2 regions of the Streptomyces sp. NPDC002209 genome follow, and region 2 is predicted to be linked to the other one. Evidence: predicted binding sites of a transcription regulator. Region 2 holds the regulator's gene; the other holds the start of a gene.

Region 1 (6,965 bases), on a different contig from region 2:
GGGGGCCCGCGCGGCTCCTTCACGGCCCGGCCGCGGACGGGGCTGCTGGTGGACGCCGACGAGGTCGGGGCGGCCCTCGCCGATCCGGCGGCGGTCGTACTGGACGCCCGTACGCGCGAACGCTTCACCGGTGCCGCCCCCGAACCGCGGGCGGGACTGCGCGGGGGCCACATGCCGGGCGCGGTGAACCTGCCGTTCGGGGACCTCCAGCGGGACGGCGGCCTGATGCGGCCCGCCGGGGAACTCCGCGAGGTCTTCGCCGCGTCGACCGGTGGCCGGGAGCGGCTGTACTTCAGCTGCGGCTCGGGAGTGACGGCCTGCGTCCTGGCCCTGGGCGCCACGCTCGCCGGCCACACCGCTGTGGCGGTGTACGACGGCTCGTGGACGGACTGGGCCATGCGCCCGGAGCGGCCCGCGGTCACGGGCCGGCGGGGCGAGTTCTTCGGAGGGTCGCAGGCCCGGTTCGGCGGACCCGCGACGGGCGACGAGCGGGTCCTGCTCACGGACGTGCTGGCGGCGCAGCGCGCGACGCTGGAGCTGAAGTGCAGCGGCCTGGGCGCGGAGCCCATGGTCCTGCGGTCCGTGGAGCCGTCCACGCTGTCGCTGCTCGGCCTGGTCCGGCACCTCGCGGACATGGAGCGCCGGTGGTTCCGCCAGGTCCTGGCGGGGCAGGAGGCGCCGGCCCTGTTCTCGTCGGAGGCGGACCCGGACGGCGACTTCGACGGTGCGGTGTCCGGCCCGGAGGCGGTCGCGGCGGCGTGGGAGGCCTGGCGGCAGGAGGTGGCGTTCGCGGAGTCGTTCACGGCCGCCGCACCCGACCTGGACGTGGAGGCCGAGGACGCGTGGCGCGGGAAGGTGTCGCTGCGCTGGGTGCTGATCCACATGATCGAGGAGTACGCCCGCCACAACGGCCACGCGGACCTGCTGCGCGAGCGGATCGACGGGGCGATCGGCATCTGAGGCCGGTGGATCCGGCCGAGGGGGCCGGGGCGGGGGGCTACCCCCACCCCGCGGCCGGGTACGGCCCCCATCGTCAGTCGTCCTGCGACGCACCAGAGTCATGGGCATGCCTTCCCACATCACGTCATCGCGCCACAGCCGGACGGCGGTTGTCGCCCTCGCCGCCGGACTGCTGCTCTACGGCTGCTCCTTCGAGGACGCCGGGCACAAGACGGCGGCCGCCGACGCGACGGTCACCGAGGCCGTCACGGCGGTCGAGGTGAAGGACGCACGGCGCGGCTCCATCGAGGTGACCCCCGGCGCCGGCCCGGGGGTCACGATCCGCCGGACGGTCCACTACCGGGGCGACAGGGCGCCGGAGCCGGCCCAACAGGTCTCGGCGGGCGTCCTCACCTTCACGGCCGGCTGCTCGGACTCCTGCTTCATCGACTACCGCCTCGAGGTCCCGGCCTCGGCGACGGTCAGGCTGGAGAGCAGCAGCGGCCGCATCGCGGTGGCCGGGGTGTCGGCGGCGGACCTCTCCACCTCCTCCGGCGAGGTCACGGCGGACCGCATCGCCGGCCCGCTGAAGGTCCGCACCTCGTCGGGCTCGATCACCGCCACCGCCCTGACCGGCCCGACCGCCGAGCTCCACGCCTCCTCGGGCGAGGCCCGCCTGGCCTTCGCGAAGCCCCCGGCGTCGGTGACGGCGAGAACCGGCTCGGGCGACGTCACGCTGACCGTCCCGCAGGCCCCGTACGAGATCACGACGACCACGGCGTCAGGCGACCGGGACACCCTCCCCAGCACCCCGCAGGCCGCGTCGCACCTCGCGGTCCACACCGCCTCGGGCGACATCCGCATCACCTCCGCGAGCTGAGCGCCCCGGGTCTTTCCTGGCGCAGCCGCTGCCGCCGTCGGATTCCGTGTTCGCCGGGGGCGAACGGGCGTTGGGGAACATTGGGGGGCGCACATGCATTGAGTCGGCATAGCTCAACTTCACTGCCGGAGGGAAGATCATGGCTTCGACGTCCGTAACGCTCACCCTGCCCGTGCTGCCGCTCGACGACGAGGTCGTGCTGCCTGGGATGGTCGTTCCGCTGGACCTGTCCGATGCCGAGGTACGGGGGGCCGTCGAGGCTGCCCAGGCGGCGGTCCGGAGCGGGAAGCCCCAGGTGCTGCTCGTGCCGCGGGTCGACGGGAAGTACGCCGGCACCGGTGTGCTCGGGACCGTCGAGCAGGTGGGGCGGCTCTCCGACGGGGATCCCGGGGCGCTCATCCGCGGTGTCGGCCGCGTCCGGATCGGGGCCGGGACCACCGGGCCCGGGGCGGCGCTCTGGGTCGAGGGCGAGAGCGTCGACGAGAGACTGGCCGATCCGCTGCCCGGATCCGTCACCGAGCTCGTCAAGGAGTACAAGGCGCTCGCCACCAGCTGGCTCAAGAAGCGCGGGGCCTGGCAGGTCGTGGACCGGGTCCAGCAGATCGAGGGGGTGTCCGCGCTCGCCGACAACTCCGGGTACTCGCCGTTCCTGACCGTCGCTCAGAAGGTCGAGCTGCTCGAGACGGCCGACCCCGTGGCACGCCTCAAGCTGGCCGTCTCCTGGCTCCGCGACCACCTCGCCGAGCAGGACGTCGCCGAGTCCATCGCCAAGGACGTGCAGGACGGCGTCGAGAAGCAGCAGCGCGAGTTCCTGCTGCGCCGCCAGCTGGAGGCCGTGCGCAAGGAACTGCGCGAGCTGAACGGGGAGAAGGACGGCGAGGAGTCCGACGACTACCGCACCCGCGTCGAGGGCGCCGACCTGCCCGAGAAGGTACGGGAGGCCGCGCTCAAGGAGGTCGACAAGCTGGAGCGCTCCAGCGACCAGTCCCCGGAGGGCTCCTGGATCCGCACCTGGCTCGACACCATCCTGGAACTGCCCTGGAACGAGCGCACCGAGGACGAGTACGACATCCGCGGCGCCCGGGCCGTCCTGGACGCCGAGCACGCCGGGCTGAGCGACGTGAAGGACCGCATCACCGAGTACCTCGCCGTGCGCAAGCGGCGTTCCGAGCGCGGCATGGGCGTCATCGGCGGCCGGCGCGGCGGGGCCGTGCTGGCGCTCGTCGGGCCGCCCGGCGTCGGCAAGACCTCCCTCGGGGAGTCCGTCGCGCACGCCATGGGGCGCAAGTTCGTACGCGTCGCCCTCGGCGGCGTCCGCGACGAGGCCGAGATCCGCGGCCACCGGCGTACGTACGTCGGCGCGCTGCCCGGCCGGATCGTACGGGCCATCAAGGAAGCCGGGTCCATGAACCCCGTCGTACTGCTCGACGAGATCGACAAGGTCGGGTCCGACTTCCGGGGCGACCCGGCGGCCGCGCTGCTGGAGGTGCTCGACCCCGCGCAGAACCACACCTTCCGGGACCACTACCTGGAGGTGGAGCTGGACCTGAGCGACGTGGTCTTCCTGGCCACCGCCAACGTCCTGGAAGCCATCCCCGAGGCCCTCGCCGACCGCATGGAGCTCGTCCGCCTCGACGGCTACACCGAGGACGAGAAGGTCGTCATCGCCCGCGACCACCTGCTGCCCCGCCAGCTGGAGCGCGCCGGTCTCGGAACGGAGGAAGTCGTCCTGGAGGAGGACGCACTGCGCAGGCTGGCGGGGGAGTACACCCGCGAGGCGGGCGTGCGCACCCTGGAGCGGTCCATCGCGCGCCTGCTGCGCAAGGTGGCCTCCCAGCACGAGCTGGGGGAGCGGGAACTGCCGCTGCGCATCGGCGCCGACGACCTGCGCGGCCTCATCGGGCGCCCGCACCACGTCCCGGAGTCCGCGCAGGACCCCGCCGAGCGGCGCACCGCCGTCCCCGGCGTGGCCACCGGGCTCGCGGTGACCGGCGCGGGCGGCGACGTCCTGTTCGTCGAGGCCTCGCTGGCCGATCCCGAGACGGGCGCGGCCGGGCTCACCCTGACCGGGCAGCTCGGCGACGTGATGAAGGAGTCCGCGCAGATCGCGCTCAGCTTCCTGCGCTCGCACGGCGCGGAGCTCGAGCTCCCGGTCGCCGACCTGAAGGACCGGGGCGTGCACATCCACTTCCCGGCCGGTGCCGTCCCGAAGGACGGACCGAGCGCGGGCATCACGATGACGACGGCGCTGGCCTCGCTCCTGTCCGGGCGGCAGGTCCGGACCGACGTGGCCATGACCGGCGAGGTCTCGCTGACCGGGCGCGTCCTGCCCATCGGCGGGGTCAAGCAGAAGCTGCTCGCCGCGCACCGGGCGGGCCTGACCGCCGTGATCATCCCGAAGCGGAACGAGGCCGACCTGGACGACGTGCCGTCCGAGGTGCTGGAGGGGCTGGAGGTGCACCCGGTGACGGACGTACGCCAGGTCCTGGAACTGGCGCTCAGCCAGGCGGAGGCCGTGGTCACCGCGGCCGCCTGAGCCCGGCGGCCGCCCGAGCCCGGCCCGGCGCACCCGCGTACGGCCCGCGACCCCTCACCCGGACTCCGTCCGGGGGCGCAGGAGGGGTCCCGGGCCGTCGCCGCACCCGCTGCGAAATACTGGTGCCTCAGGACACCACCGATGGGAGCGGACGTGCAGGGAAGCGAAGACCAGGAGTTCCTCGCCCTGGAGCGGGAGCTGTCCGTCTTCCTCCGGCGTGCCAGGGCCTCCTCCGGGGAGATGGCGCGCGCCCTGCACCCCGAGCTGGAGCCCGCCGCGTACGGACTGCTCGTCCGGCTGGAGGCCGCGGGCCGTCAGCGGGCCACCGAGCTCGCCGCGTACTTCGGGGTCGGCAAGGCCACCATGAGCCGGCAGCTGCGGGCACTGGAGGTGCTGGGGCTGGTGGCGCGGGAACCGGACCCGGCGGACGGCCGGGCCTTCCTGGTCGGGCTCACGGACGAGGGGCGGGAGCGGTTCCTGCGGGTGCGGGGGGCCCGCCGCGAGCAGTACATGCGCAAGCTCGCCGACTGGGACCGGGGAGAGGTCGCGGAACTCGCGCGACTGCTCAACCAGTTGAACCAGGGCGAGGAGTAGCCCCCTGCCGGGGCCGGATTCCTACAGCTCCGCGTACGCCGCGGAGGCGTCGTCGTGGCGTTTGCCCCGGGTGAGCGGGCGGGCCGGGTCGGACTCCAGGGCGCGGACCCGGCCGATCAGGCCCTCCGCGCCCTCCTTGCGCAGCAGCGCCAGGCACTGTGCCCAGTCGCCCTCCCCGAACGTGTCCGTCCACCGGCTCGCCCCGTCCGTGAGCGCCGCCAGCGCCCGCACCCGCTTCCGCGGGGTCCGGCCGGTCACCGCGCGGGCGGCCACCGCCGGGTCCGCGGCCGCCGTGAAGAACCCGCCCTCCGCATTGCGCAGCGCGTCCGCCGAGGTCTGCGTGCGCAGCAGCTCGCGCGGGATCCGGTCCAGCCGGTCGTCGAGCACCGGCGTCACCTCGCCCCCGGGCGCCTCGAGGAGCAGTACGGAATCCGAGAGCACGAGGTGCTCCACGGACGCCTCGTCCCAGCGCGCCATCACCACGGTCGCCTGCGGGGTCCGCACGTGAGAAAGGTCACAGGTGTCCCGGTGGGCGTCGGCGGTGTCGCGGATGGCCGCCGCCAGGATCCGGTCCAGCGGCATGTCCCGCCGCGATCCGGACAGTTCGGTCAATCGGCCCCCGAGCCGGGCCGCGAACCAGGGCACGCCGTGCGTACAGCCCACCTCGCCGCTCGGCGGGGTGACTCCGTCCAGGGCGACCAGGACTCCGCCGCCCGCAGCGGGTATCGCCGCCGATAGCCAGTCCTCGTTGGGGCGTTCCGGGTCGCCGGGGGCCGAGGCGAGGTCGATGCGCATACGGACATTCTGCCCGGCCCGCACGGACCGGGTGGCCGCGATGCGCCGAAAAGTCCGTACCAATGCAAAACCGGCGGGACTGCCGCCCACCGGCCGTCCCGCGGGGCGCTCCACGGCGCCCCGGCGGGATGTGGGCGGGCATATTGCCAAAGCCCCCATCGATCTTTCAACCACCTGCCCGTGACGGCCCTCTGACGGCGCCCCGCCGAGTTGGTTGCCAACTCATCCGTGATGTTCACTCGTTCGAGTGGCCGGGTGGGCGATGTCAGGCTCTCTCCCCAACACGCTGCAAAGGTCTGAGGCGGTACGAGGGGGCAGGGGGCGTTTACTTGTTGACCGGCCGTTACCTCGGCCACACGAGTAGACGAGCACGAGCACACGTACAGGATTGCGAGCACCGGTGCAGAAGAAGCGGTCTCGGAAGAACGGCACCGCCACCGACGGACCCGCCCCCGCAGGACGCCCCGTCCGCGTGCGCAGCAGGCTCGTCCTCGGCGTCGCCGTCGCCGGCCTCACCGTCCTCGCGGCCGGCACCCCAGCCGTGGTCTCCGCGACACGGGAGCTGAACGACTCCCAGCAGCTGGTCACGCTCGCCGAGCAGACGCAGCACACCCTCACCCTCGCGCACCTCCTCGGCGACGAGCGCGACGCCGTCGTCGAGTACGTGGCCAAGGGCCGCCCCGGAGCACAGGCCAAGGGCCCCGTCCAGGAGCGCACCGCGCTCACCGACCGCCAGCTCGCCGAGGTCCGCAGCGAGGCCGACGAGCCGCTCGCCCTGGCCCTCGGCCGCGTCCAGGCCGTCCGCACCGAGGCCGTCGACGGCAAGGGCAGCCCCCTCGCCGCCCACCAGGCGTACACGGGCGTCATCGCGGAACTGCTCGCCCCGGGCGACCGGCTCGCCGAGCTGACCCCGCCGCGGGCCGGCGCCGCCCTCGCCACCAACCGCCCGCTGGCCCCCCTCGGCCAGGCCGTGGAACAGGCCTCGGCCACCCGTGGACTGCTGCTCGCCGCGCTGGCCGTCCCCCGTGGCGAGCAGCCCCCCAACTCCGCGGTCGTGGACGAACTGACCACCGCCGCCCAGCGGGCCCGCGTACGGGAGCAGGCCGCCCTCGACGACTTCACCCGCGTCGCGCGCCCCGACGTACGCCAGACCCTCGCCGCCACCGTCACCGGCCCCGAGGTCAAGACGGCCGACGACTACCTCAAGCGGCTCACCGAGCG
Region 2 (6,965 bases):
CGAGGCCCGGGCGAGGCCCCCGAGAGGCCCCCGGGAGACCCCCCTGGTGGATCCCCGGAGCCCCGCCTCGAGCGGTCCTGTACCCGCTCCCGGCCCGCCTCGGCCGCCCGCCCCCGTGGGGTGTTTCCGCAGGTGGGACCCCCTGTGGCCGGTCGCCCCGCCGACTGTGCCGGGCCGCCCCCGAGGCCCGTGTGAGCGTAAGGCGCCGATAAAAGTTGAGCCGCATGGACTCACCTCTGTTGACGACGGCGCGGCGTTACGGCATGGTTGAGTCTGTTCCACTCAAGTCAGCTGGAGGAAATCAAAATGGCACGTGCGGTCGGCATCGACCTGGGCACCACTAACTCCGTCGTCAGCGTTCTCGAAGGCGGCGAGCCCACCGTCATCACCAACGCCGAGGGCGCCAGGACCACGCCGTCCGTCGTCGCCTTCGCCAAGAACGGCGAGGTCCTCGTCGGCGAGGTGGCCAAGCGCCAGGCGGTCACGAACGTGGACCGGACCATCCGCTCCGTCAAGCGCCACATGGGCACTGACTGGAAGATCAACCTGGATGGCAAGGACTTCAACCCGCAGCAGATGAGCGCCTTCATCCTGCAGAAGCTGAAGCGCGACGCCGAGGCGTACCTGGGCGAGAAGGTCACGGACGCGGTCATCACCGTCCCGGCCTACTTCAACGACTCCGAGCGCCAGGCGACGAAGGAGGCCGGCGAGATCGCGGGTCTGAACGTCCTGCGCATCGTCAACGAGCCGACCGCCGCCGCCCTGGCCTACGGCCTCGACAAGGACGACCAGACCATTCTCGTCTTCGACCTCGGTGGCGGCACCTTCGACGTGTCGCTCCTCGAGATCGGCGACGGCGTCGTCGAGGTCAAGGCCACCAACGGCGACAACCACCTCGGTGGTGACGACTGGGACCAGCGCGTCGTCGACTACCTGGTGAAGCAGTTCGCCAACGGCCACGGCGTGGACCTCTCCAAGGACAAGATGGCGCTCCAGCGTCTGCGCGAGGCCGCCGAGAAGGCGAAGATCGAGCTGTCCTCCTCCACGGAGACCACGATCAACCTGCCCTACATCACGGCTTCCGCCGAGGGCCCGCTGCACCTGGACGAGAAGCTCACGCGCGCCCAGTTCCAGCAGCTGACCGCGGACCTGCTGGACCGCTGCAAGACCCCGTTCCACAACGTCATCAAGGACGCCGGCATCCAGCTGTCCGAGATCGACCACGTGGTCCTGGTCGGCGGCTCCACCCGCATGCCGGCCGTCGCCGAGCTCGTCAAGGAGCTGACCGGCGGTCAGGACGCCAACAAGGGCGTCAACCCGGACGAGGTCGTCGCCATCGGCGCCACCCTCCAGGCCGGTGTCCTCAAGGGTGAGGTCAAGGACGTCCTGCTCCTCGACGTGACCCCGCTGTCCCTCGGCATCGAGACCAAGGGCGGCATCATGACCAAGCTCATCGAGCGCAACACCACGATCCCGACCAAGCGGTCCGAGATCTTCACGACGGCCGAGGACAACCAGCCGTCCGTGCAGATCCAGGTCTACCAGGGTGAGCGCGAGATCGCGGCGTACAACAAGAAGCTCGGCATGTTCGAGCTGACCGGCCTGCCGCCGGCCCCGCGTGGCGTCCCGCAGATCGAGGTCTCCTTCGACATCGACGCGAACGGCATCATGCACGTCACGGCCAAGGACCTTGGCACGGGCAAGGAGCAGAAGATGACCGTCACCGGCGGCTCCTCGCTCGGCAAGGACGAGGTCGACCGCATGCGCCAGGAGGCGGAGCAGTACGCGGACGAGGACCTGCGCCGCAAGGAGGCGGCCGAGTCCCGCAACCAGGGCGAGCAGCTCGTCTACCAGACGGAGAAGTTCGTCAAGGACAACGAGGACAAGGTCCCGGCCGAGGTCAAGACCGAGGTCGAGGCCGCCGTCGCCGAGCTGAAGGAAAAGCTCAAGGGCGAGGACACCGCCGAGATCCGCACCGCGACCGAGAAGCTCGCCGCGGTCAGCCAGAAGCTCGGCCAGGCCATCTACGCCGACGCGCAGGCCGCCCAGGGTGCCGCCGGCGGCGCGGGTGACGCGGGTCAGGCCAAGCCCGAGGACGACGTCGTCGACGCCGAGATCGTGGACGAGGACAAGCCGAAGGGCGGCGCTGCCTGATGTCGGAGGAGACCCCGGGTTTCGAGGAGAAGCCCGAAGTCCCCGCCGACGGCACGCCTGACGACGCCGCCGAGCCGAAGGCCGCTGCTTCCTCCGAGGAGGAGGCCGCGGCCCCGGCCGGGGACTCCGCAGCCCAGTCCGCCCAGGACACGGCTCTGCTGGCGCAGCTGGACCAGGCCCGCACCGCGCTCGGTGAGCGCACCGCGGACCTCCAGCGGCTCCAGGCGGAGTACCAGAACTACCGCCGCCGGGTGGAGCGGGACCGGATCGCCGTCAAGGAGATCGCGGTCGCGTCCCTCCTGACGGAGCTGCTCCCGACCCTGGACGACATCGGCCGGGCGCGGGACCATGGCGAGCTGGTCGGCGGCTTCAAGTCGGTGGCCGAATCGCTGGAGACCGCCGCGGCCAAGATGGGCCTGCAGCAGTTCGGCAAGGAGGGCGAGCCCTTCGACCCGACGATCCACGAGGCCCTGATGCACTCGTACGCGCCGGACGTCACCGAGGACACCTGCGTGGCGATCCTGCAGCCGGGGTACCGGATCGGCGAGCGTACGATCCGCCCCGCGCGGGTCGCGGTGGCCGAGCCCCAGCCCGGGGCGGCCCCCAAGTCCGAGTCCGCGGACGGCGACACGCCTTCGGACAAGGACGCGGATGCCCCCGACAAGGGCTGACGCAGCAACCGTAGAGGCCCGAGAGGAGGGACACCGGGGATGAGCACGAAGGACTTCGTCGAGAAGGACTACTACAAGGTCCTCGGTGTCCCGAAGGACGCCACCGAGGCCGAGATCAAGAAGGCGTACCGGAAGCTCGCGCGCGAGTTCCACCCGGACGCCAACAAGGGCGACGCCTCGGCCGAGGAGCGCTTCAAGGAGATCTCCGAGGCGAACGACATCCTCGGCGACGCCAAGAAGCGCAAGGAGTACGACGAGGCCCGCGCCCTGTTCGGGAACGGTGGCTTCCGCCCCGGTCCCGGCGGGGGCGGCTCGTTCAACTTCGACCTGGGCGACCTCTTCGGCGGCACCCAGCCGGGTGGCGGCGCGGGCGGCGGTTTCGGCGGCGGCGGTCTGGGCGACGTCTTCGGCGGGCTGTTCAACCGCGGCGGCGCGGGCCCCGGGACGCGGGTCCAGCCGCGCCGCGGCCAGGACATCGAGTCGGAGGTCACCCTCTCCTTCACGGAGGCGGTGGACGGGGCCACGGTCCCGCTCCGGATGTCCTCCCAGGCGCCCTGCAAGGCCTGCTCGGGCACCGGCGACAAGAACGGCACGCCGCGCGTGTGCCCGACCTGCGTCGGCACCGGCCAGGTCTCGCGGGGCAGCGGCGGCGGCTTCTCGCTGACCGACCCCTGTGCGGACTGCAAGGGCCGCGGCCTGATCGCGGAGACCCCCTGCGACGTCTGCAAGGGCAGCGGGCGGGCCAAGTCCTCCCGCACCATGCAGGTCCGGATCCCGGCGGGCGTCTCCGACAGCCAGCGGATCCGGCTGCGCGGCAAGGGCGCTCCGGGCGAGCGCGGCGGTCCCGCCGGCGACCTCTACGTGGTGGTCCACGTGGACGACCACCCGGTGTTCGGCCGCAAGGGCGACAACCTGACGGTCACCGTCCCGGTGACCATCGCCGAGGCCGCCCTGGGCGCCGACATCAAGGTCCCGACCCTGAACGGCCCCTCGGTGACGCTGAAACTCCCGCCGGGCACCCCCAGCGGACGCACGATGCGGGCCCGCGGCAAGGGAGCGGTCCGCAAGGACGGCACCCGCGGGGACCTGCTGGTGACGGTGGAGGTCGCCGTTCCGGCCTCCCTGTCGGACAAGGCCCGCGAGGCGCTGGAGATGTACCGCGACGCGACGGAGTCGGAGGACCCGCGCGCCGTGCTGTTCGAGTCCGCGAAGGGAGCATGACATGGACGGCCGCCGACGACCGCCCCGGTTCGGCAGCGGGGCGTACGAACTGACCGACGAGACCCCGGTCTACGTGATCTCGGTGGCCGCCCAGCTCTCGGGCCTGCATCCGCAGACCCTGCGCCAGTACGACCGCCTCGGCCTGGTCTCCCCGGACCGGACGGCCGGCCGCGGCCGGCGCTATTCGGCCCGCGACATCGAACTGCTCCGCACGGTGCAGGCGCTGTCCCAGGACGAGGGCATCAACCTGGCGGGCATCAAGCGGATCATCGAGCTGGAGAACCAGGTCGCCGCGCTCCAGCAGCGCGTGGCCGAGCTCTCGGCGGCGGTGGACGGCGCGGCGGCCGTGCTCCAGCAGCGCGAGGCCCAGGTGCACGCCTCGTACCGGCGAGATCTGGTCAAGTACCAGCCGCCGGTGCCGGGCAACGCCCTGGTCGTCTGGCGCCCCGCGCCGAAGCGGCAGAGCGACTGACGCCCGCGCCGGCTTCGTCCGCGTACCCGAACGCACAGGCCCCGCCCGGGATCCCCGGGCGGGGCCTGCGCGCTGCGGTGCGGTTCAGTCGCCCTCGTCCTCGAGGATCCCGGAGCGGGCGATGAGGAAGCCGAGCTGGGCGCGGCTGCCGCTGCCGAGGGTGCTGGCGAGCTTCGCGATGTGCGCGCGGCAGGTGCGTACGTTCATGCCCAGCCGGCGGGCGATGGCCTCGTCCACGTGGCCCTCGATGAGGAGCTGCGCGATGGTGCGCTGCACGCCCGAGATGCCGCCGCGGGTGTGCTGGTACGTGACCTCCTCCTGGAGGGGCACGGCGCGGTGCCACAGCTGCTCGAACACCTTGATGAGGTAGTCGACGAGCCCCGGGTGGCGCAGCTCCAGGGCGACCTGGCGGTCGTCGCTGGCCGGGATGAAGGCGACCGTCCGGTCGAAGATGATGAGGCGCTCGAAGAGCTCCTCCAGCGTGCGCACCTCGACCTTGCCCGCCTTGAGGAGGTCGACGTACGCGAGCGTGCCGCGGCTGTGCCGGACGGTGTGCTGGTAGAGGGTCCGGATCCGGACACCGCGGTCGGTCAGCGGCTGGTCGCGCTCCAGGGCCTCCGTGAGCTCGAGGCTGGGGCGGGCGCCGCCGGGCTGGATGGTGAGCATCTCGGTGTGGCACTCGGCCGTGGCGAGGTTGAGGGCCGCGTTGATGGGGTCGAAGCCTTCGAGCACGGTGATGGCGTGGGTGCTCGCCGGATTCTGCGCACTGATGGCGAGAAACGGCTCGAAAGCCTCGGACAGTTCGAGGGAATCCCGGCGCCTGTCGCGGATCTCCCGTTCGATCGGATGCAGCCGCTGTGCGAGTGCCACCGCCGGTGGAACCGGACGGAGCGAATTGGCGTCATCAGGGTCTGGCTGCAACAACGCCAGATCGAGCAGGCAGGGTGCCGTTTTGACGTCCCCACGTGCGATACGTCCGGTCCGCAGCGCGCTCGTGTAGAGCCGCGCCCCCTCGCTGCACAGCTCCGTGACCGAGTGGGGATGTGTCGCTTTTGTTCTGTTTATGGTCAAATCTCCACCCCCCAGGGTCCTGAACATGCAAGAACATGATGCATCGTCCCTGTGGCAGTGATGTGCCTGAATGAGCCATCGTCTGACAGGCGGGGGAGAGGATTTCATCAAGTGAGGACGAAGCCGACCATGAACAAGAGAATGCTTCGCTCGGCGCTTGCCACCGTCATCTTCTCGGCTGTGGCCGGTCTGGGACTTGCCGGGGTCACCCTGGGGGGCGCCGAAGGGGGTGCCGCAGGCCTCCAGGCGGCACCGCTCGAGGACAGCGGATGGCGCGCGGCACCGATGGACAGCGGATGGCGCTCGGCCCCCGTCGACGCCGATGCCGGCACCCTTGCTGTGGAGACCGCGGTATGACCCCCGACGACCGCGGATTCCGTCGCGAAATGGCCTCTGCCTACCGCTCCGGCTGGCAGTTCATCGATCTCGCCACGGCCATCCCCCACCCTGGCGACTCGTTGATGGTCACCCTGTTCGGACAGCCCATCGTCATCACGCGCGAGGAGGACGAGGACGTCCGGGCGTACCGGTGCCTGCGCCGCCCCCGCGGCGCGCCGCAGCCCGTCCGCTGCGAGGTGCGCTACGGAATGGTCTTCGTCAACCTTGATCAGCGCGACCACCAGCTCTTCGAACCCGATATCACCACCGCCACCCCCCGCAGTGCCTGAAGCGATTCCCCCGTCGTTGCAGATCGCTCCAGGTGCTTCCCCCACACAACGGCGCCATCGTGGACCTGACCACGATGGCGCCGTTGTGATGTCCGCGTCCAGTCCTTGAACCGGACAAGGTGAAAGCTGAACTGTTTCCGCGTCCGTGCGGGCTCGGGTGCCTGCGTCGGTTCAGGCGCGGCCCATCGCCCGGTCGAGGGCGATCTCCATGACGACCCGGTCCGGGTTGGGCGAGGGCGTCCGTCCGTAGCGCTCCGCGTAGCGCGCCACCGCCTCGGCGACCGAGGCCTCGTCCGTACGGATCACCGCGTGCCCCTCCAGCGTCGCCCAGCGGCGTCCCGCCATCTGGCACACCGCCACCCGGGCCGGGCCCTGAGCCGTCCCCTGGGCCGCCAGCACGTTGCGGATCTTCTTGCTGTTCTTGTTGCTGATCACCCGGGCCAGGCCGGCCTCCGGGTCGTACGTGACGCCCACCGGCACCATGTGCGGGGTCCCGTCGGGGCGCGGGGTGGTCAGCGTGCAGACGTGCCGCTCCCGCCAGAAGGCGAGGTACTCGGGCGTCGGGTTGAGTACGTCAAGAGCCATGGCCCGAGGGTACGGGAGGGCGCCGAATTCGCCCTTGAGTGGAATAGACTCAACTTTGCGCACGCTGCCATAGTCAAAGCGCGAGACTCGAAGCAACGAGACTCGAAGAGCGGGACTCAAGCC

The links. Region 2 encodes HspR, which represses chaperone genes until heat shock. Its sites were predicted from a motif close to TTGAGNNNNNNNNNCTCAA; they were not measured.
Region 1: the regulator HspR is predicted to act here: its motif matches at 1,918-1,936, upstream of lon (endopeptidase La).

What each region holds. Positions count from the first base shown of each region.
Region 1 covers NZ_JBIARX010000002.1:169,658-176,622, forward strand. Annotated here, with positions in the region: partial or broken gene ACFYXK_RS05670 (sulfurtransferase) at 1-426, shown strand, start outside; gene ACFYXK_RS05675 (DinB family protein) at 508-960, shown strand; gene ACFYXK_RS05680 (DUF4097 domain-containing protein) at 1,067-1,819, shown strand; gene lon (endopeptidase La) at 1,959-4,355, shown strand; gene ACFYXK_RS05690 (MarR family winged helix-turn-helix transcriptional regulator) at 4,497-4,949, shown strand; gene ACFYXK_RS05695 (hypothetical protein) at 4,971-5,744, opposite strand; gene ACFYXK_RS05700 (nitrate- and nitrite sensing domain-containing protein) at 6,217-6,965, shown strand, end outside.
Region 2 covers NZ_JBIARX010000028.1:25,481-32,445, forward strand. Annotated here, with positions in the region: gene dnaK (molecular chaperone DnaK) at 307-2,154, shown strand; gene grpE (nucleotide exchange factor GrpE) at 2,154-2,825, shown strand; gene dnaJ (molecular chaperone DnaJ) at 2,865-4,046, shown strand; gene ACFYXK_RS31940 (heat shock protein transcriptional repressor HspR) at 4,048-4,518, shown strand; gene ACFYXK_RS31945 (helix-turn-helix transcriptional regulator) at 4,603-5,616, opposite strand; gene ACFYXK_RS31950 (hypothetical protein) at 5,943-6,257, shown strand; gene ACFYXK_RS31955 (pyridoxamine 5'-phosphate oxidase family protein) at 6,429-6,842, opposite strand.